DNA from 3 places in the Actinoplanes sp. NBC_00393 genome. Region 1 is predicted to be linked to each of the others. Evidence: riboswitches for the same ligand, from Rfam matches in the RefSeq annotation. Region 1 holds a riboswitch; each other region holds the start of a gene.
What was found. A riboswitch is a leader RNA that binds a small molecule or an ion and turns the genes downstream of it on or off. The one in region 1 is predicted to bind cobalamin.
Positions count from the first base shown of each region.

Region 2: it holds a riboswitch for cobalamin, as region 1 does, so the genes downstream of both, OHA21_RS23215 (VWA domain-containing protein) here and OHA21_RS15690 (MerR family transcriptional regulator) in region 1, are expected to answer to the same signal.
Region 3: it holds a riboswitch for cobalamin, as region 1 does, so the genes downstream of both, cobN (cobaltochelatase subunit CobN) here and OHA21_RS15690 (MerR family transcriptional regulator) in region 1, are expected to answer to the same signal.

Region 1 is NZ_CP107942.1:3,320,031-3,327,068, forward strand. Features, by position in the region: gene metE (5-methyltetrahydropteroyltriglutamate--homocysteine S-methyltransferase) at 1-1,145, shown strand, start outside; gene OHA21_RS15675 (ABC transporter substrate-binding protein) at 1,388-2,908, shown strand; gene OHA21_RS15680 (ABC transporter permease) at 2,905-3,831, shown strand; gene OHA21_RS15685 (ABC transporter permease) at 3,828-4,580, shown strand; gene OHA21_RS15690 (MerR family transcriptional regulator) at 4,570-5,529, opposite strand; cobalamin riboswitch at 5,528-5,730, opposite strand; gene OHA21_RS15695 (helix-turn-helix domain-containing protein) at 5,783-7,038, opposite strand, start outside.
Region 2 is NZ_CP107942.1:4,932,075-4,939,112, reverse strand. Features, by position in the region: gene OHA21_RS23240 (universal stress protein) at 1-855, opposite strand, end outside; gene OHA21_RS23235 (citrate synthase) at 1,038-2,321, shown strand; gene OHA21_RS23230 (ArsR/SmtB family transcription factor) at 2,404-2,703, shown strand; gene OHA21_RS23225 (SRPBCC family protein) at 2,700-3,209, shown strand; gene OHA21_RS23220 (gluconokinase) at 3,247-4,848, shown strand; cobalamin riboswitch at 4,865-4,994, shown strand; partial or broken gene OHA21_RS23215 (VWA domain-containing protein) at 5,050-7,038, shown strand, end outside.
Region 3 is NZ_CP107942.1:6,655,953-6,662,990, reverse strand. Features, by position in the region: gene OHA21_RS30875 (cellulase family glycosylhydrolase) at 1-911, opposite strand, end outside; gene OHA21_RS30870 (precorrin-2 C(20)-methyltransferase) at 1,113-2,765, opposite strand; gene OHA21_RS30865 (precorrin-8X methylmutase) at 2,768-3,385, opposite strand; gene OHA21_RS30860 (precorrin-3B synthase) at 3,385-4,803, opposite strand; cobalamin riboswitch at 4,880-5,004, shown strand; gene cobN (cobaltochelatase subunit CobN) at 5,041-7,038, shown strand, end outside.

The DNA.
Region 1 (7,038 bases):
GCACGGCGCACGTACCCGTACCCCTGCCCTCTGCCCCGGCCGGATGGCACAACAGTGACGTGCGTGCCCGCCTGGCCGCGCTCTCGCCCGCCGACCGGCAACGAGGCGCCTACGCCGAGCGGGCCGCCGCCCAGCAGGCGCGGCTGAACCTGCCGGACCTGCCGACCACCACGATCGGCTCCTTCCCGCAGACCGCTGAGCTGCGCACGGCACGCGCACGGCTGCGCGCCGGCACCCTCGATGCCGACGGCTACCAGCAGCGGATGCGTGCCGAGGTGGAGCACGTGATCCGGCTGCAGGAGCAACTCGGCCTGGACGTGCTCGTGCACGGCGAGCCCGAGCGCAACGACATGGTGCAGTACTTCGGCGAGCAGCTCGACGGGTTCGCCGCCACCGACCACGGGTGGGTGCAGTCCTACGGCTCGCGCTGCGTACGCCCGCCGCTGCTGTACGGCGATGTCGCCCGTAAACAGCCGATGACCGTCGAGTGGTCGACGTACGCGCAGTCGCTGACCAGCAGGCCGGTCAAGGGCATGCTCACCGGACCGGTCACCATCCTGGCCTGGTCGTTCGTGCGCACCGACCAGCCCCTGGCCGATACCGCCGACCAGGTGGCCCTGGCGCTGCGCGACGAGTGCGCCGACCTGCAGGCCGCCGGCATCAAGGTGATCCAGGTGGACGAGCCCGCGCTGCGCGAGACACTCCCGCTGCGCAGCCAGGACCAGAAGGCGTACCTGGAGTGGGCGGTCGGGTCGTTCCGGCTGGCCACTAGCGGGGTCGCCGACGACACGCAGGTGCACACCCACCTGTGCTACTCCGAGTTCGGTGAGGTGATCACCGCGATCGACGCGCTCGACGCGGACGTCACCAGCATCGAGGCGTCGCGTTCCAAGATGGAGGTCCTCGGAGATCTGGCCGCCATCGGCTACGGCCGGGGCGTCGGACCGGGCGTGTGGGACATCCACTCTCCGCGGGTGCCGTCGCAGGACGAGGTCACCGAGGCGCTGCGCCGGGCTATCGCCGCGGTGCCCGTGTCGCGGCTGTGGGTCAACCCGGACTGTGGCCTGAAGACCCGCGGCTACCCGGAGGTGGAAGCCTCGCTGCGCCACCTGGTCGCCGCGGCGACCTCGCTGCGCGCCAACTGATCCACCCCTCGAAGCGGGGCGGAGCTTTGCCGGGCTCCGCCCCGCCCCACCAGGACAGATCGACGCGAACAAGATCATTACTGGTCGATGGCCTAAACTTCACAACGCAAATGACGGCAGTCGGAAGCCGGTGCAAGCCCGGCACGGTCGCGCCACTGTGACTCCTGCTCCGCGGGAGAAGTCAGACCCGGCGCCGTCTCGTACACCTGACCCAGGGACGCGACGCTCCCGGAGAGGTACCCGTGTTCTCACCTGCCCGGCTGCGGCTTACGGCCGCAGCCGCACTGCTGCTCGTGCTCAGCGCCTGTTCCGGCGGCGCCTCCCCCACGGCCTCCAGCGCCAACGGTGAGATCACCGTCGCCATGCAGTTCCCGCCCCGCTCCGCGTACGCCTTCGACGCCGACGACGGTGCGCTGCTGATGACCCTCGGCGTCGCCGAGACGCTGACCACCGTCGACGCCAACGCGCAGCCCACAGCGGGTCTGGCCACCGCCTGGGAGAAGACCAGCGACCCGAAGACCTGGCGGTTCACGCTGCGTCAGGGCGTCACCTTCCACGACGGCACACCCCTGACCCCGGACGCCGTGGTCACCGCCCTGACCTACATCACCGGCGTGACCGCGCCGCCCCGCTCGGTGCGCGACACCGGACTGACCGTCAAGGCCGACGGCGCCGACGCCGTCACGATCAGCACCGCACAACCCGACCCGACGCTGCCGCTGCGGATGAGCAGCGGCAACCTGGGCATCCTCGCGCCGTCCGCCTATGTTGCCGGCAAACAACCCACCGTGCTGCGCACCGCCACCGGACCGTACGTCCTGACCTCGATCAGCGGCGCCGACTCGGCGGTGCTGGAGCGCAACGAGACCTACTGGGGCACCAAACCGGCCACCGGAAAAGTTACCGTCCGTTACGTCACCGACCCGCAGAGCCGGGCCCTGGCACTGCAGTCCGGCGACGTCCAGTTCGCCGAAGGACTGCCGCACGCCAGCGTCGAGCAGGTGAAGGCAGCCGGCGCGGAGGTCGTTTCGTACCCCGCCGCGCGTACCGTCGAACTGCTCTTGAATCAATCGGCGAAGCCGTTCTCCGACCTGAAGGTCCGGCAGGCGGTGACCGCCGCGATCGACCGCAACGTGCTGGCCACGCAGGTCCTCGGCGGTGCGGCAGCCTCGGCTGCCGACCTGTTCGGCCCGGCGGTGCCGTGGGGCGTGAAGACCCCGCCGCCGGCCGCGGACCCGGCCACGGCGAAGCGGTTGCTGGCCGAAGCGGGTCACTCCTCCTTGACGGTACGGCTGTGGACGTTTCCGAACCGGCCGGAGATGCCGGTCCTGGCCACCGCCGTCCAGTCGATGCTCGGCGAAGCCGGCATCAAGGTCGAGGTGACCGTCGGCGACTACTCGGCGCAAGAGCCGAAGGTGCTCGCCGGTGACTTCGACATGTTCCTCAACTCGCGCAGCTACCTGTCCGATTTCGCCGACGCCGCCAGCGTGCTCACCTCGGACTACACCTGCAAGGGCAGCTACAACATCGACCACTTCTGCTCCGCCGAGTTCGACCGGCTCGTCGCCGGGCTGTCCACCACCAGTGACGTCGGTGCCCGTCAGAAGATCTTCGCCGACGCCGCCGCGATGCTCACCGAGCAAGCGGTCGGCGTGATGATCGTGCATCCGAACAACACCGCCGGGTCCCGCGGTGTCACCGGCTTCGTCCCGGACCCGCTCGGTGTCCGGCCAGTGCTGCCGCACCTCGAGCCCGCCGGGTGACCGTGCTGGTGCGGCGGCTGCTGGTGCTGCCGCCGGCCCTGCTGGCCGCGTCGGTCCTGGTGTTCGCGTTGCCGCGGCTCACCGGGGCCGACACGGTCCGCACCGTGCTACGAACGAGGACTGCCGACGCCGTGCCGGACCCGGCCATGCAGTCGCGCGTCGCCGCCGAGTTCGGCTTGGACGGCTCGGCAGCTGAGCAGTACCTGCGCTGGCTCGCCGCCGCCGTCCGCGGCGATCTGGGCCTGTCCTTCGTTACCCGGACCCCGGTCGCCGCACAGGTCGGCGAGGCGTTGCTGGTCTCCATGCTGCTCGCCGTCCTCGCCCTGCTTCTCGCGCTGCTGTTCGGCATCCCCGCCGGGGTGTACGCCGGCCGCCGGCCCGGTGGCCTGCTCGACCGGGTCGTGACCGGCGCCGGCATCGTCGGGGTGTCCGTCCCGGAGTTCGTCATCGCCCCGGTACTGGTGCTGGTGTTCGCCGTGCAGGCCGCAGCGGTGCCCGCGATCGGCTGGGGCACCCCGGCGCATCTCGTGCTTCCGGTCGTGACCCTCGCCGTCTACCCGGCCGCTCTTGCCACCCAGCTGATCCGGGCCGAGACCGTGGCCGTGCTGCGCCGCCCGCATGTGCGCACCGCCCGGGCCAAAGGCCTGCCGCCGGGCTGGGTGCTGTGGCGCCACGGCGCCCGGCTTGCCACCACGTCGGTGCTGTCGCTGTCCGGCATGTTCGTGGCCGCGCTGATCGGCGGCTCCGTCGTCGTCGAAGTGATCTTCGGGATTCCCGGGCTGGGGCGGTTGCTCTATGACGCGGTTCTGGCCCAGGACCTGCCGGTGATCCAGGCCGGAACCCTGACGGTCATCGCCATCGCCCTGATCGCCGGAGTTCTCTCCGAAGCCGCGCAGCTGGCCCTGGACCCGGTGGCCCGGTGAAGTTCCGGCTTGCGGCTGCCGGTGCTGCCATTCTTGTGGTCACGGCGGCTCTCGCGCTGCCCGATCCTCTTGCCGCCGACTACTCCTCCGTACTCGAGTCACCATCGCTCGCCCACCCCCTCGGCACCGACCAGCTCGGCCGCGACGTCGCCGCGCGGCTGTTCTCCGGCGCCCGGGTCACGCTCGGCCTGACCGTGGCGACGCTGCTGGTCACCGGCGTGGCCGGGACCGTGGTGGGAGCGGCCGCGGCAGTCCTCGGCGCCCGGTCGGTGGTCCGGGCCGCCGACCTGGTCGCCGCCCTCCCCACGATCCTGGTCGGGCTGCTCGCGGCCGCTATCTCCGGGCCCGGACTACCATCGATCCTGGCCGCGGTGTGCGCGGTCGGCTGGACGCCGTTCGCCCGGCAGGCGTACCACCTGACTCTGCGCGAAGCGAAACAGGAGTATGTGGTGGCGGCCCGGTCGCTGGGCGCGGGAACGGCGCGAATCCTGGCCCGGCACATCGCGCCCAACATCGCCGAACCGCTGCTCGCCCACCTGTTGCTGCGGTTCGCGGGAACCCTGCTCACCGTCTCCGGGCTGTCCTTCCTCGGCCTCGGCGTGCAGCCGCCCACCCCGGAGTGGGGCGCGATGGTCGCCGAGGGACGCAACCACCTGTTCACCAGCCCGCACCTGGTCCTGGCGCCGGCCGCGGCAGTGGTGATCACGGCGACGTGCGCAACAGTCCTCGGGCGCCGCCTCACCCGTTAGGCGGTGACGGCCCTTCGCCCTCGACGAGGCCGGTCACCGCGGCGACGGCGTCAGCCAGAGTCGGACAGCGCAGTCGCTCGCTGCTCGGCGGCCAGCCTTGTCCCGCGGCCACGATGCTGGGCCGCCAGTCCGGAACACCGTTCAACGCCGTCAGCAAGACGGGTATCACCGGCCGCCAGACATGGCTCCACACCGCGACGGCGGCGGGCCGGTGGCGGGCCACCGCGTCGGCGAGCACATCGGGAGGCAGGCCGGCGCCGAGGTGCACCGAACCCGTGCCGGTCTCGGCCAGCGCGGCCGCCAGGGCGTCGATGGCGGTCACGTCGCGACGGCCGTCGGCAGCGACCAGGAGCACCCGGACCGGAGTCCCGGAGGGCGGGCGTGCAACGGCGGCGAAGACCTCGCTCAGCGTGCGGGCGAGTAGGCGCCGGGCGAGGGTTTTGCGTGTCTCGGCGTACCGGCCCTGGCTGAGGTGGGTGAAGGCGGGACCGGCGAGCGTGTGGTAGGTGTGCACGACACCGTGCGCGGCGACCGCGCCGCTCAGCGTTTCGCGCAGGGTCAGCACATCCAGGCGGCGGGCGGCGCGGGCCAGGCCGCGGGCCTCGGCGTCGGTGCCGGGATTGCGATGTGGATGCGCGGCGAGGCTGGTGGTGGTTTCGCGGCGGGCGAGCCGGGCCGCCTCGGCAGCGGGCACGCCTCGTGTGGTCAGCTGCGCCATAACGGTCAGGGCGGCGACGTCATGTGCCGTGTAGCGACGGTGCCGGCCGGATTCGTGACCGGTGGGGCCGAGCCCGTAGCGCTGATGCCAGGTCCGCAACGTCGTCGTGGCGACGCCGAGGCGCCGGGCCAGTGTCCCGGCACTCAGCCGCTCCTGCACGTGCGGCACCGCGTAGTCCTCTTCTCCCACCGCCGACCCGCCCTCGAGGTCACCGATCACACCGCGCCTCATCCGGCGTGGGCAGTGGCAGGTCTTCGGACTCGTGGGCGCCCTGCTCGTTCCTACTGGCCGTCGCTTCCCGGGCGTTGCGCCCAGTGCGTTGACGGCGGTCGTTCCCACTCACCGCTGCGGGGCAGTCCCGGATTCACACCGGGTTCCCTCTTGCGACGCCCGGCCTTGCGGGACGGGCGAACCAGCTGCCCGTCCAGTCTAGAACCGGCCGGGGCCCGGCGGGGCACCCGGTCACCGCTTCAGCCGCTGACGATCAGGATGTCTCAGCCTCGCGTTCCTGGTATTCGCGTGGCGAGAGGCCGTGGAAGCGGGTGAAGGCGGTGCTGAACGTCGGCAGGTGGGCGTAGCCGACGCGGCGGGACACGGCGCTGGGCCTGGCGCCGCCGAGCAGCAGGTCACGGGCGATGCGCATGCGGGCGGCGTAGCGCCAGCGGGCGAAGGTCATGCCGGTCTGGTCGCGGAAGGCCCGGTGAACCTGGGCGGGGACGTCGAACGCGGCCGGTTCGTGGGTGACGTCGATGTGGCGCAGGTAGTCCATCGCCGCCGCGCGCGCACGCGGATCGGTGGGCATCGGCACCGACAGCGCTCGTTGCGTGACGACCTGTTCGGCGAACAGGTCGAGGATGTGCCGGGGATCGTAGTCGTCGGGGTGCAGTCCCGATCGGGCGCTGATCGAGCAGTGCATCAGGTAGTCGTCCCAGGCGGGTGAGAACTGCACCTGGAGCGGCTCGGTGAGCTGGAGGTCGGCGGTGCCGGCGTTGCCGAGGGGCAGTGAGATGGAGTTCTCGCGCAGACCGGTGATGTGTTTGAGGCCCGCGGGGATCCAGGTCGCAACGCCGCGGTGTCGTTCGTGACGGCGTTCGCCGATGTCGAGGTATCCGCTGCCGCGGTACATCCAGGTCAGGACGTGCACGTGGTTGGCATGCGGGGAGGTGCGGGCGGCGGGCAGCGGATCGGATCCGGTAGCGAATGACCCGTCGCCTCGTACCAGGCGCATGAGCTGCTCGGTCTGACGTGCCAGGGTGGCGCGCGGTGTCAGGTCGACACGGGCGGAACTGGCGGCGAGCTTCCTGCTGAAGTCGTGCGGTGTCAGCCCGTACTGCTGCTTGAAGGCGCGAGTGAAGCCGTTGCGGCTGGCGAACCCTACCCGGGCGGCCACCTGGTCGGCGTCGTATCCCGCGGCCAGGAACTCGACGGCCGCGATCAGCCGGTGGCGCAGCCGCCACTGCTCGAAGGTGAGTCCGGTGCCGGTGAGGAAGGCGCGGCGCAGGGTTCGCGGGCTGGAGAGCGCCTTGCTCGCCCACTGCTCGACGGTGAGGTCGATCGCGGGGTCGCGGAGCAGCTGCTCGGCCACCGCTCGGGCGCCGGCGGCTCTCGGCATCTCCGGCACAGTGAAGGTGGGCGCAGGCGCAGGCGGGCCTACTCGGGGACGGCGTAGCAGATCGGTGATCGCGTCCTGGAAGTAGCCGTGACCGCTCAGCGGGGTGACCTGCAGGTTGAAGTGCTGGA
Region 2 (7,038 bases), 1.6 Mb from region 1:
CCTCGTGGCACGTCCCGGTGGAGGTGGCACGCGGCGCGACGGGATGCGGCCGCCGTGCACGAAAACGGCCGGGACGCTGCCCCGGCGCAGCACCTCGTCGGCGACGGCGCCCAGGTGGCCGCCGCTGCGCGCGCCACGCGGCCCGAGCACGATCAGCCCGGCCCGGCGCGACGCGCGGACCAGTGTCTCCGCCGGGCCACCGATCAAAACCCTGCGGCGTACGCCCGACAGGTCCGGAACCGCGGCGAGCGCCTCGTCGATCAGCCGGCCGGCCCGGGCCTCGGCGTCCACACCGTTCTCCCGTATCACGTGCACCACCTGCACCGGGCGGCCCAGCCGGCTCGCCTCCTCGGCCGCGAACCGCAGCGCCAGCACCGAATACGCCGAACCGTCGAGGGCGGCCAGCACCGGACCCGCCGGCGGCCGGGGCCCACGGGCCACCGCGACCGGGCACCACGCCTGCGAGACCACTTCGGGCAGTGGCGAGCCGGGCGGCAGCCGACCGGTCGCGGCCAGCGCGTCACCGCCCATGACGAGCAGGACGGCACTGCGACTCAGCTGCAACAACACGCGCCCAGCGGGTCCATCCACGAGTTGACCGCGCGCATCGACGCCCGGTGTGGAACGCTGGGCGATGGCGACCGCCTCACCGACGATGCGCGAGGCGGCCCGGCGCGCCGGGGCGTAGTCGGCGCCGCCGGCTCCCGGCCGCGGATCGGGCCAGGTGAAAGCGTGAACAACGTGCAACGAGCGCCCGCGGGAGAGAGCCTCCCGCGCGGCCAGCCGTACGGCGGCGAGGCTCGGTGCGGACCCGTCCACGCCCACCACGACGGGTCCCTGAGTCGGGATCTGCATCGGTTCGACCTCCGCTCCCGTAACCGTGTCGCAATATACCGACCATTGTCTATGGCGCAACGGTCCATACGTACTGGTGACCAATGCCTCAACAGGTGGCCACCTGATGACCCATTCAGGTTGAGGGTTTACGGTGAACGGCAAAATCTTTGGGACATCTGCCGGTGAAGTGAGGGAAATACATGACGGATGTCAAGCTGGACCACCCTGGTGGCCAATTGTCGATGGGGGTACGCAAGGCCGTCGACGGTCCGGGCGGCATCGACGTCAGTGCTCTGCTCAAGGAGACCGGCTTCGTCACCCTGGACCAGGGGTTCGTGAACACGGCGTCGACCACGTCCGCGATCACCTACATCGATGGTGACCAGGGCATCCTCCGGTACCGGGGATACCCGATCGAGCAGCTGGCCGAGAAGTCGACGTTCCTCGAGGTCTCGTACCTGTTGATGAACGGCGAACTGCCGACCGCCGCCCAGTTGCGCGACTTCGCCGACAAGATTCGCGTGCACACGCTCCTGCAGGAGGAGATGCGCACGTTCTTCTCCGGCTTCCCGCGTGATGCGCACCCGATGGCGGTGCTCTCTTCGGCGGTGACCGCGCTTTCCACCTTCTATCAGGACGCGCTCGACCCGCTCGACGAGGAGCAGGTTGATATCTCCGCAATCCGCCTGATGGCGAAACTTCCGACGATTGCGGCGTACGCCTACAAGAAGTCGATCGGCCACCCGCTGCCGTACCCGGACAACTCGCTGGATTATGTCGAGAACTTCCTGCGGTTGACGTTCGGCCTGCCGACCGTTCAGTACAACGTCGACCCCAAGGTCGCGAAGATCCTGGACATGCTCTTCATCCTGCACGCCGACCACGAGCAGAACTGCTCCACGTCGTCCGTGCGTTTGGTCGGCTCGTCGCAGGCCAACCTGTTCGCCTCGATCTCGGCCGGCATCGGTGCGCTCTCCGGCCCGCTGCACGGTGGCGCCAACGCGGCGGTGCTCGAGATGCTCGAGCAGATCCGCAAGGACGGCGGAGACGTCAACTCGTTCGTCACCCGGGTGAAGAACAAGGAAAAGGGCGTCAAGCTCATGGGCTTCGGCCACCGGGTCTACAAGAACTACGACCCGCGTGCCGCCATCGTGAAGAAGGCCGCCCAGGAGATGCTCTCCACCCTGGACACGCCGGACCCGCTGCTGGAGATCGCCTTCCAGCTCGAGGAGATCGCGCTCAACGACGACTACTTCGTCTCCCGCAAGCTGTACCCGAACGTGGACTTCTACACCGGCCTGATCTACAAGGCCATGGGTTTCCCGACCAAGATGTTCACCGTTCTCTTCGCGATCGGCCGGCTCCCCGGCTGGATCGCGCAGTACCGCGAGATGATGACCGACCCGGCCAACAAGATCGGCCGCCCGCGGCAGATCTACACCGGCTCGCCGGTGCGCGACTTCGTGCCGCTCGACCAGCGCTGAGTCTCTTCGAAAAGCCCCGCCGGCGCCGGCGGGGCTTTTCCGGGCTTGCTATATGCCTTGCCGAGCATATAACGTGGCGTTCATGGACGTCCTGGAGGTTCTCGCCGAACCGGCCCGCCGCCGGATCGCCGACGTGCTGCGTCTCGGCGAGGCGAGCGTCGGTGACCTGGTCAGTGCGCTCGGGATGAGCCAGCCCGCCGTCTCCAAGCACCTGCGGGTGCTGCGTGAGGCCGGCGTGGTGACCGCCCGGGTCCGGGCCCAGCAGCGGATCTATCGCCTGGAAGCGGGGCCGTTCCGGGAGCTGGACGCCTGGCTGGCGCCCTACCGCAGGCTTTGGGACCACCATCTCGACGCACTGGAACGCCACCTGGAGGAATCATGACCGCCGAACTGAATGCGCGCCTCGAGCCGACCGGCGAACGCTGGACTCTCGTCTTCATCCGGGAGCTGCGGAAGCCGCCGGAGGAGGTGTGGGGCGCCCTGACCGACCCTGGCCGGCTCGAGCGGTGGGCCCCGTTCACCGCCGAACGTGATCTCGGCACGACCGGCGACACCACCCTGACGATGATCGACGGCGACGAGTCCACCCCGTTGCCCGCGACCGTCCGCCGAGCGGAGCCGCCGCACCTGCTGGAGTACACCTGGGGTGACGACCTGCTGCGCTGGGAGTTGGAGCCGTCCGGTGCGGGCACCCTCCTGACCCTGCGGCACACCCTTCCCGGCGAGGACGGTCTCGGGCCGATGGTCGCGTCCGGCTGGCATCTCTGCCTCGACGTGATGGAGCGCCTGCTGGACGGCGAGGACGTCCGGGCCGTGCGTGGCGAAGAGGCGAAGGAACACGGCTGGGAGGACCTGCGGGACCGGTACGCGAAGATGTTCGCGGGGTAGGAACAACGCGACCGCCGGTGACAAGGGAGGGCCACGCATGGACGTCGTGATCGGGATCGACACCGGGACCACCGCGACCAAGGGGATCGCCGCCGGGCCGGGCGGCGAGCTGCGAGCCCTGACCAGCGTGCACTACCAGCTGTCGGTGCCCGGTCCGGGACGGGCCGAGCTCGATCCCGCCGAGCTCACCGCCGCAGCGGTCAAGGCGCTCACCGACGTGGCGGCCGAGTGCGCACGGCAGGGCGACCGGGTGATCGCGATCGGTCTCAGCTCCTTCCTGCACGCGCTCGTCCCGATGGATCCCGGCGGTCAGCCGCTCGGGCCGGTGGTGACCTGGGCGGACGCCCGGTCCGCCGAGCAGTGCGAGCGGATCGTGGCGTCCGGGCGGAACAAGAAACTGCAGGCGCGCACCGGGACGCCGGTGCACCCGATGTCCCCGCTGACCAAGCTGGCCTGGTGGGGCGAGACCGATCCGGGCACGCTGCGTGAGACGCCCCGCTGGGGTGGGGTGAAGGAGCTGGTGGTCGCGGCGCTGGCCGAGGCGCCCTTCCTCGTCGATCTGTCGATCGCCTCGGGCACCGGCCTCTACGACATCCACGAGCGGCGCTGGGACGACGAGGCCCTCGAGATCGCGGGGGTACGCGCGGAGCAGCTCGCCGAGGTCGTGCCCACCACCCACCGGCTCCGTCTGCGTGCCGACGTGGCCTCCGCCGCCGGGCTGTCCCGGGACGTGCCGCTGATCATCGGGGCGGCCGACGGTCCGCTGGCCAACCTCGGCGTCGGCGCCACCCCGGCCGGGGTCGCGGCGGTCTCGCTGGGCACGAGCGGGGCGTTGCGTACGGTCGTCGACCGGCCCACCACCGACGCCGCCGGACGGCTGTTCTGCTACGCGCTCACCGAGGACCGCTGGGTGATCGGTGGCGCGGTGAACAACGCCGGTTCAGTGGTCCGCTGGGCCGGGCAGAGCTTCGCCTCCGGGTTCGAACGGCCCGGCGCGGAGGGGGAGGACGCCGACGAGCGCGACGCCGCCCTGCTCGAGGAGGCCGCCGGGGTGGTGGTCGGCAGTGACGGGCTGCTCTGCCTGCCGTACCTGCTGGGTGAGCGGGCGCCCTGGTGGCGGCCGGGGATGCGGGGGGCGTACCTCGGGTTGCGCCGCGAGCACGGCCGGCCGCACCTGGTCCGCGCCGCCGTCGAGGGCGTCTGCCAGCAGCTGGCCCTGGTCCGCGACTCGTTCGACGCGGAAGGCTGCCCGCCCACCGAGATCCGGGCCACCGGCGGCGCGGTCGCCTCCCAACTCTGGGTGTCCGTGCTGGCCGGCGCGCTGGACCTGCCGGTCTCGGTCGCCGACACCCCGGAGGGCACCGCGCTCGGCGCCTGCCTGCTGGCCCGGCACGCCCTCGGCGAACTGCCCGACCTGGACACTGCGGCCGCCCTCGTCCCGACCGGCCGGCACACCCGGCCCGACCCGGAGGCCGCCGCGCTCTACCGCAAACTGCGTCCCCTGGTGGAACGCTCGGCGCTGGCCGTGCTCGACGTGGTCGCCGAACTCGACAAGATCGCGCCCGAGCCGCTGCCCGGAACCGAGAAGGCCGTCACAGCACCCCGCGTTGACGCGCAGCCCGGCGGTAGGAAAGAGTGATCGCCGAGCGGTAGCGGAGGAACCCCGGTGCGAATCCGGGACGGTCCCGCCACTGTGACCGGGGAGCGACCCGCCATACCAGCACGCCACGACCCTTCGGGGCCGGAAGGCCGGCGGGGAACGTCGATCCGGGAGTCAGGAGACTCCGGCCGCTCGTGTCAACCGACGAGCGGGCGTGGACACCCGCCGGAAGGGATCCCCGTGACTCCGTACCCGTTCTCCGCCGTGGTCGGCCTCGACGACCTGCGCCTGGCGCTGCTGCTCACCTCCGTCTCACCGGCGATCGGCGGGGTGCTGGTCCGCGGCGAGAAGGGCACGGCCAAGAGCACTGTGGTGCGTGCGCTGGCCGGTCTGCTGCCGTCGGTCGCCGTGGTGCGCGGGTGCCGCTTCGCCTGCGACCCGGCCGCCCCCGACCCGGACTGCCCCGACGGTCCGCACCCGGCCGCCGGCCCGGCCACGGACCGGCCGGCCGCGCTGGTCGAACTGCCGGTCGGCGCGACCGAGGACCGCGTGGTGGGCACGCTCGATCTGCAGCGTGCGCTCAGTGACGGGGTGAAGGCGTACGAGCCCGGGCTGCTCGCCGCCGCCCACCGCGGCGTCCTCTACGTCGACGAGGTCAACCTGCTCCCGGACCACCTGGTCGACCTGCTGCTCGACGCGGCCGCGATGGGCCGGGCACACGTCGAGCGCGACGGCGTCTCGGTCAAGCACGCCGCCCGGTTCCTGCTGGTCGGCACCATGAATCCGGAGGAGGGCGAACCGCGGCCCCAGCTGGTCGACCGCTTCGGCCTGGTGGTGAACGTGGCCGCACCCCGCGACGCGGTCCAGCGGGCCGAGGTGGTGCGGCGCCGGCTGGCGTACGAGGCCGACCCGACGGCCTTCGCCGCCCGTTTCACGGCGGCCGAGCAGGAGTACGCGTCCCGCATCGCCGCCGCCCGCACCCAGCTGCCGTCGGTCGCCCTGCCGGACGCTGAACTCGACCGGATCGCCCGGGTCTGCCTCGCCTACGGCGTCGACGGGATGCGCGCCGACATCGTGGTGGCGCGGTGCGCGGTGGCCCTCGCCGCCTGGCACGGCCGCACCGCGGTGACCGCCGACGACGTCGCCGGCGCGGCCCGGCTCGCCCTGCCGCACCGGCGCCGCACCGATCCGCTCGACCCGCCCGGCACCGACGAGGAGAAGCTCGAGGAGGCCCTCGCCGAGGCCGAACGCCAGGCCGCCCAGGACCGGGCCGCACAAGAGCGCGATCTGCGGGACCCGGCCGACCAGAACCAGCCCGACCAGGGCGAGATCGACCAGGACCAGGGCGAGGCCGGCCAGCCGCGGCCGAACTCCGATCCGGCGCCGGACGACGAGGACGATCCGGACCCGGACGGCGACGGGCCATCGGGCGGCGGGGGAGGCGGGCCGCAAGGCCCACGCGACGGCGGCGGGCCCCAGGGCTCCAGCAACCACCGCGACGGTACGGACTACAGCAGCGCCTCGCCCACCGACTCCGACTCGGGCACCGGACAGCCGGAGAAGGCCGGCGCAACCGCCACAGCCGGCACCGCCTACCGAACCCGCACGCTACGCATCACAGCCCGCGGCGAAGGCGGCCACACCGGCCGCCGCTCACCCGCCTTCGCCCGCCGAGGCCGCGTAGTAGGCAGCCGCACCCCCCACGGCAAACTCTCCGGCGCCCCCCACCTACCAGCCACCCTGCGAGCCGCCCTCACCCGCACCGCCCTCACCCGCGCCGGCCTTGACCGCGCTGGTCTTGACCGCGCTGGTCTTGACCGCGCTGGTCTTGACCGCGCTGGTCTTGACCGCGCTGGTCTTGACCGCGCTGGTCTTGACCGCGCTGGTCTTGACCGCGCTGGTCTTGACCGCGCCGGCCTTGACCGCGCCGGCCTTGACCGCGCCGGCCTCGACCGCGCCGGCCTTGGCCGCGCCGGCCTTAACCGCGCCGGCCTTGGCCGCGCCGCCCTCACCGGCACCGCCCTTGACCGCGCCGGCCTTGACCGAGTGCGGGTGGAGCCGCGGGATCTGCGGGAGTCGGTGCATGTGGGGCGCGAGGCGAACCTGGTGTTGTTCGTCGTGGACGCCTCCGGGTCGATGGCGGCGCGCAAGCGGATGACGCTGGTCAAGACGGCGGTGTTGTCCCTGCTGCGGGACGCCTATCAGCGGCGCGACCGGATCGGGATGATC
Region 3 (7,038 bases), 3.3 Mb from region 1:
CACGGCGCGACCGAGTCCACGCCGGCGACCGCGGCCGCGCGGAACACCCGGGCCAGGTACGCCGCCTGGTCGCCCTCGCTGTGCGAGGTCGTGCTCAGACCGGTCTCGCCGATCACGATCGGGGCCGGGGCGACGGCGGCCTGCGCCTTGCGGATCTCGGCGAGCGCGCGTTCCGAGTTTCCGTAGAAGTGGAAGTCGTAGTAGTCCAGCGGGGTGGCGGCGAGCAGCGACTTGATCCGGGCCAGGCCGGCGGCACCGGTCTGGCCGTCGGTCGAGAGGGTCAGTGGGATCTCCGGTACGGCTGCGCGTACCACGGGGATCAGGTTGCGGACCCAGGTGACGGCGGCGGTGTCGGCCGGCTGGAATTCGTTCTTCAATTCGACGGCGAGCACCCGCGGGTCGTTCGCGTACGGGGTGAGCAGCGCTTTCACCCAGGCAGCGCTGCCGGCCGCGTCGCGGTAGCCGGCCCACCAGTCGAAGAGGGTGAGCTTGACGGTCAGGCCGTGGGCGTCGGCGATGCTGATGAACTTGCGGAGCCGCTCCGCGTACTCGGCCTTCGGGGTGGGGAAGCCGAACGACTGCGGGAACACGATGACCCGTACGTTGTCGGCGCCGAGCGCGGCGGCCTGCGCCAGGTCCGCGTCGATGCGGGCGGCGTCGAAGGACGTCCACATCGCCGACCAGCCGGCGTTCGACGGGTAGTAGTTGATGGTCCGGGCCTGCAGTGCCGCGTCGAGCCGGCTGTTCCGGGTGGCCACGACCTCACCCTGCACCTTCGCGACCGCGCCGGAGGTGGATCCGGGTCCGGGTGCGCTCGTACGGATGGCGGCCAGCGTCTCGGTGGCCGGCAGGGTGACGGCGAGCAGCAGCGAAGAGGCCAGAATCGCTGCACGTTTGCGTGCGGAGTTCACGGGGGCAGCCCTTCACAAGAGTTGCAATTCCAGTGGCACTCCTTTCGGTCGGACAGCTGGGCGCGGGCAGGGTTCGAATGGCTGCAGTGCGGTTGCGGCCGGTAGCGAAACGGGTGACCCGCTACGTTTCCCCGGCCGCGGCCGATGGTGCGCGCCCGGGCCGGAAGCGGCCCGACCCGGCCCGGCCGATGCGGGCCGGTGTCAGCCCGGGTAGTGCCGGGGTGTGTAGACCGCCGTGGTGCCGTCGCCGCGGGTGACCGCGCGGGTCTGCGACGAGCCGATGATCAGCAGGCAGCGCATGTCGACGGTGGCCGGGTCGAGGCCGGCCAGCGTGGTGACCCGCACCGACTCGGACGGGCCGCCGACGTCGCGGCCGACCACCACCGGGGTACGCCCGGCGCGGTGCCGCCGTAGCAGCTCGAGAGCGCGGACCAGCTGCTCGGTCCGGCTCTTCGACGCCGGGTTGTAGAGCGCGATCACCAGGTCGGCGGTGGCTGCCGCCTCCAGCCGGGTCTCGATCGCCGACCACGGCTTGAGCCGGTCGGAGAGCGAGAGGATGCAGAAGTCGTGCCCGAGCGGGGCGCCGGCCCGGCTCGCCACCGCCTGTGCCGCGGTCAGCCCCGGCACGACCCGGATCGGCACGTCTTTCCACTGGTCGTCCTCGGCGACCTCGAGCACCGCCGCGGCCATCGCGAAGACGCCGGGGTCGCCCGAGGACACCACGGCCACCCGGCGCCCGCGCTTCGCCAGGTCCAGCGCGAACGCGGCCCGCTCGGCCTCCACCCGGTTGTCCGAGGAGTGCCGGCGCTGCCGGGGGTTCGGCGGGACGCGGTCCACGTACGGCCCGTAGCCGATCAGGTCGTCGGCGGCGGCGAGTGCGGCCTGCGCCTCCGGGGTCAGCCAGTCACGGGAGCCGGGGCCGAGCCCGACCACGGTCACGCTGCCGGCGCCGGCCACGTGCTCGCCACCGGCCAGGACAGCGGCGTTCGCGCCCTCCAGGCTGATCATCGGGGCGGTGGCGGTCTTCTCGGCGCGCATCGCGGCGAGCCGCTTGGTGCTCACGAACTCGGTGCTGTGGTCGGTTTCAACAGCCGGCGCCGGGGCGCCGGCGAACGCGGCGGCCGCCGGGCTGGGCAGCAGGGCGAGCGAGAAGTACGGCACCGACTCCGGGTCGACCTCGCGCAGCGGGGCGGAGCGTTCCCGGTCGGTGGTGGCCCGCTCCACATACCACGCGTCGTCGATGCGGCCGGCCCGGTCCAGCGCCTCCCGGACGCCCTCGAACGTCCGGCCCAGCTTCATCACGGCGGCCGAGTCGGTCCCGGCGAGCCGGGTCGCCAGCTCGTCGGTGGAGAGGGTGCCGGGGAGCACGGTGAGCACCTCGTCGCGCTCCATCAGCGGCCGGCCGAGGACGGCGGAGGCGGCGCTGACCGAGGTGACGCCGGGGACGACGGTCGTCTCATACCGATCGGCGAGGCGTTTGTGCATGTGCATGTAGGAGCCGTAGAAGAACGGGTCGCCCTCGGCGAGCACCACCACGTCACGCCCGGCGTCCAGGTGCGCGGCGAGCCGGGCCGCGGACTCGGCGTAGAACTCGTCGATCGCGCCCTGATAACCGCCGGGGTGATCGGTGTTCTCCGTGGTCACCGGGTAGATCAGCGGCTCCTCGATCTGCCCGTCGTGCAGGAAGCCGGCCGCGATCGCCCGGGCGTTGCTGCGCCCGTGCCGGGCCGCGTGGTACGCCACCACGTCGGCCGAGCCGATCAGCCGGGCCGCCTTCACCGTGACCAGTTCGGGATCGCCGGGGCCCAGACCGACTCCGAAGAGCCGACCGGGCTGAACCACATCGTTCGTCATACCTATTCCGCTTCCGAGGCGAGGGCGTTCACCGCGGCTGCGGTGATGGCGCTGCCACCCCGGCGACCGCGGACGATCAGATGTTCCAGGCCGGACTCGGCCAGCGCTTCCTTGGACTCGGCCGCGCCGATGAAACCGACCGGGATGCCGAGCACCGCCGCCGGCCGGGGCGCGCCGGCCGCGACCATCTCCAGCAGCCGGAACAGCGCGGTCGGCGCGTTGCCGATGGCCACCACGGCGCCGCCCAGGCGGTCACCCCACAGGTCGAGCGCGGCGGCGCTGCGGGTGTTGCCGATCCGCTGCGCCAGCTCCGGGACGCCGGGTTCGCGTAGCGTGCAGATCACCTCGTTGGCCGCCGGCAGCCGGCTGCGGGTCACCCCGGACGCCACCATCTCGGCGTCGCACAGGATCGGGGCGCCGTCGAGCAGCGCCTTGCGGGCCGCGGTCACCACCCCTGGGCTGAACCGCACGTCCTCGACCAGGTCGACCATCCCGCAGGCGTGGATCATCCGGACCACCACCCGCGACACGTCGTCCGGCAGCCCACCCAGATCGGCCTCGGCCCGGATCGTGGCGAACGACCGCCGATAGATCTCAGCGCCGTCCCGCACGTACTCCATCAGGCCTCCCTCGCCGCTGCCACCACGTCCCCCAACTCCCGATCCACCACGTCCCGCCGATCTGGGCCGCTTCCGGCCGGGCCGCCGCCGGGCCTACGGCCGCCGGGCGCAGTCTTCCCGGAAGGAGGGGCCGCGGTCCTCGTCCTGCCGGGCGGAATGCCGGGGACGAAGGTCCCGTCCGCGATCCCGACCCCGCCTGGATCGAGGCCCATGCCGCTCGAGCCAAGATCATCTGTGGGTGCAGCGGACCCGGGAGCCGGTTGCCGAGTGACCCGGTAGCCGACGGCCGTCGCTTCGACGCGGACGTGCCGGCCCGCCGGGCTGCCGCAGGCCCGGCCGCAGCCCACCCAGTGCGCCGGCAGACCGTCGACGAAGCGGGATGTCGCGGTGGCGTCGGCACGCACGTCGGCCAGGGATTTCGCGCAGCCGGGCCGCCCGGCGCAGCTCGTCACGCCGACCCAGGGCGAGTCGGCCGCGGTCGGCAGGCCGGCCGCGACCAGGCGATCAGCCCACGCCTGTGCCGCGGGGCGCGCCAGATCGGGCACGACCACGCCGCGCCAGGGCGTCACCACCAGGTGGTCGGCCTCTTCCAAAACCCGCAACGGTACGCCACTGAGCTGCCCCAACGGCACCAGAGCGCCCACCGCGACGAGCCCGTCCGGCTGCTCCAGGAGACCGAGGTGATCACCCGGCTCGCACGCCTCGACCGGCACTGCCGCCGCCACGCCGGCCGGGGTCACGCCGAGCGCGGCAGCGACCCGCGCCGACACGCGGGCCGGACCGTCGGTGAGCTCCCGCAACCGCCAGGCCGCCGCGCCGTCGCCGCGCTGCGCCTCGCGCTCCGCCAGGAACCCGTGTGCCGCCGCGATCAACGCGGGAACGACCTGCTCAGCAGCGACCCGCAGACCGGTGTCGTGCCCGGCGAACCGCAACGCGAAGCGGCCGCCGGCCGGATCGGGGCGGCCCTCGATCGGCACCGCTGCCACGTCGGCTGCGAGCGGAACGTGACCGATCGCGAACAGGAACTTGCCGGGCAGTCGGGACAGGGCCGGATCGCCGCAGACGGCGGCGTCCAACGCGGACACGAGTGCCCGGGACGGCGATTTTTGAAGTGGCGGCGACGCGATGTTCCGTACCCCATCGTGGGTTGTGGAAGGCAGCAGCCCGGCCGCGCGCAAGCCGGCCGCCAAGGTCTCCGTGTGCTCCGCCGGCACTGCTCTGATCTGCAGGTTTGCCCGGGACGTCAGCTCCAGCCGGCCGTCGCCGTGGCGCTCGGTCAGCTCGCGCAGCGAGCGCAGCTGAGCGCCGGTCAGCATGCCCCCGGGCAGCCGGACCCGCGCCAGCAGCCCGTCGGCCGCGGCATGCAGCCGCAGCGCGCTCGGGCAGGCGTCGACGTCCGACGATCGGGGGGAGACCACGGCCCGGATACTACGGGCGGGCACCGACAGAACCGCATCCTCGGGTCGGCAGAGTCACACATCCGCCTATTACCGATGTCGAGTAGCGTGTGCCGGAAAAGCGGCGACGCCGCGGAGGAAGCCGGTGCGAGTCCGGCGCGGTCCCGCCACTGTCACCGAGATCTTCTCGGGAGCCAGGAACTCCGGTCGCCGTGATCTCTACTACCCGGGGCGCGGACCCCGAGGGGGAGCGCACGCGTGTTCTTGCTGCTGTCGACGTCCGACACCGACCTGCTCAGCGCCCGTGCCAGCGGTTCCGCCTGGCGCCTGGCGAATCCGGCCCGGACCGGGGTCACCGATCTGCCCGCCCTGCTCGACGGCGTCGATCTCGTGGTGGTGCGCATCCTCGGCGGCCGCCGGGCCTGGGAAGAGGGCCTGGACGCGCTGCTCGCCGGTGACGTGCCGGTGGTCGTGCTCGGCGGCGAGCAGGCGCCGGACGCCGAGTTGATGAAGCTCTCCACGGTTCCCGCCGGGGTCGCGGCCGACGCGCACACCTACCTGGCGCAGGGCGGCCCGGAGAATCTCACCTCGCTGCACGACTTCCTCTCCGACACGGTGCTGCTGACCGGCAACGGCTTCGCGCCGGCGGTCGAGAGCCCGCAGTGGGGAGTGCTGCCCCGACTCTCCGTTTCCGGAACGCCGACGGTGGCGGTGCTCTACTACCGGGCTCACCACATGGCCGGCAACACCGCGTTCGTCGAGACGCTCTGCCAGGCCATCGAGGCCAAGGGTGGGCAGGCGCTGCCGATCTTCACGGCGTCGTTGCGTACCGCGCCGCCCGAGCTGCTCGCCGAGCTGCGCAAGGCGGACGCCCTGGTGGTGACCGTGCTGGCGGCCGGCGGCACCAAGCCGGCGACCGTGGGCGCCGGCGGGGACGACGAGGCCTGGGACGTCGGGGTCCTCGCCGACCTGGACGTGCCGATCCTGCAGGGGCTCTGCCTGACCAGCTCACGGGCGGTGTGGGAGGCGAGCGACGACGGGCTGTCGCCGCTGGACGCGGCGACGCAGGTGGCCATCCCGGAGTTCGACGGGCGGATCATCACGGTGCCGTTCTCGTTCAAGGAAATCGATCCGGACGGGCTGTCGGTCTACGTGGCCGACGCGGAGCGGGCCGCTCGGGTGGCGGGGATCGCGGTGGCCCACGGCCGGCTCCGTCACGTGCCGCCGGTGAAGCGCCGGATCGCGTTGATGCTCTCCGCCTATCCGACCAAGCACTCGCGGATCGGCAACGCGGTCGGTCTGGACACCCCGGCCTCGACGGTTGCCCTGCTGGCCGCGCTGAAGGAGCGCGGCTATCGGATCGGCGATTTCGACTCCTATGACGGTGACGCCCTCATTCACACGCTGATCGCGGCGGGTGGTCAGGACCCGGACTGGCTGACCGAGGAGCAGCTCGCCGGCAATCCGGTCCGCATCCCCGGCGTTGCGTACAAGTCCTGGTTCGACACCCTGCCGGCGGACTTCCGGGAGAGCGTGGAGCAGCACTGGGGCCCGCCGCCCGGCGAGCTGTACACCGACGGCGGCGACATCGTGCTGGCCGCGCTGCGCGACGAGAACATCGTGGTCATGGTGCAGCCGCCGCGTGGGTTCGGTGCGAACCCGGTGGCGATCTACCACGACCCGGATCTGCCGCCCTCGCATCACTACCTGGCGGCGTACCGGTGGCTGGCCGACGACTTCGGCGCGCACGCGGTGGTGCACGTGGGCAAGCACGGCAACCTGGAGTGGCTGCCGGGCAAGAACGTCGGCATGTCCGCTTCGGACGGGACCGACGCGGCGCTCGGTGATCTGCCGCTGATCTACCCGTTCCTGGTGAACGACCCGGGCGAGGGTACGCAAGCCAAGCGCCGGGCGCACGCCACGCTGGTCGACCACCTCATCCCGCCGATGGCGCGCGCCGAGTCGTACGGGGACATCGCCCGCCTCGAGCAGCTGCTCGACGAGCACGCGAACATCGCGGCCATGGACCCGGCGAAGCTGCCGGCGATCCGGGCCCAGATCTGGACGCTGATCCAGGCCGCCAAGATGGACCACGACCTCGGCCAGGCGAACCGTCCGGACGACGAAGAGTTCGAAGACTTCATCATGCACATCGACGGATGGCTGTGTGAGGTCAAGGACGTGCAGATCCGGGACGGGCTGCACGTGCTGGGCGCGGCGCCGGAGGGCGAGGCGCGGATCAACCTGGTCCTCGCG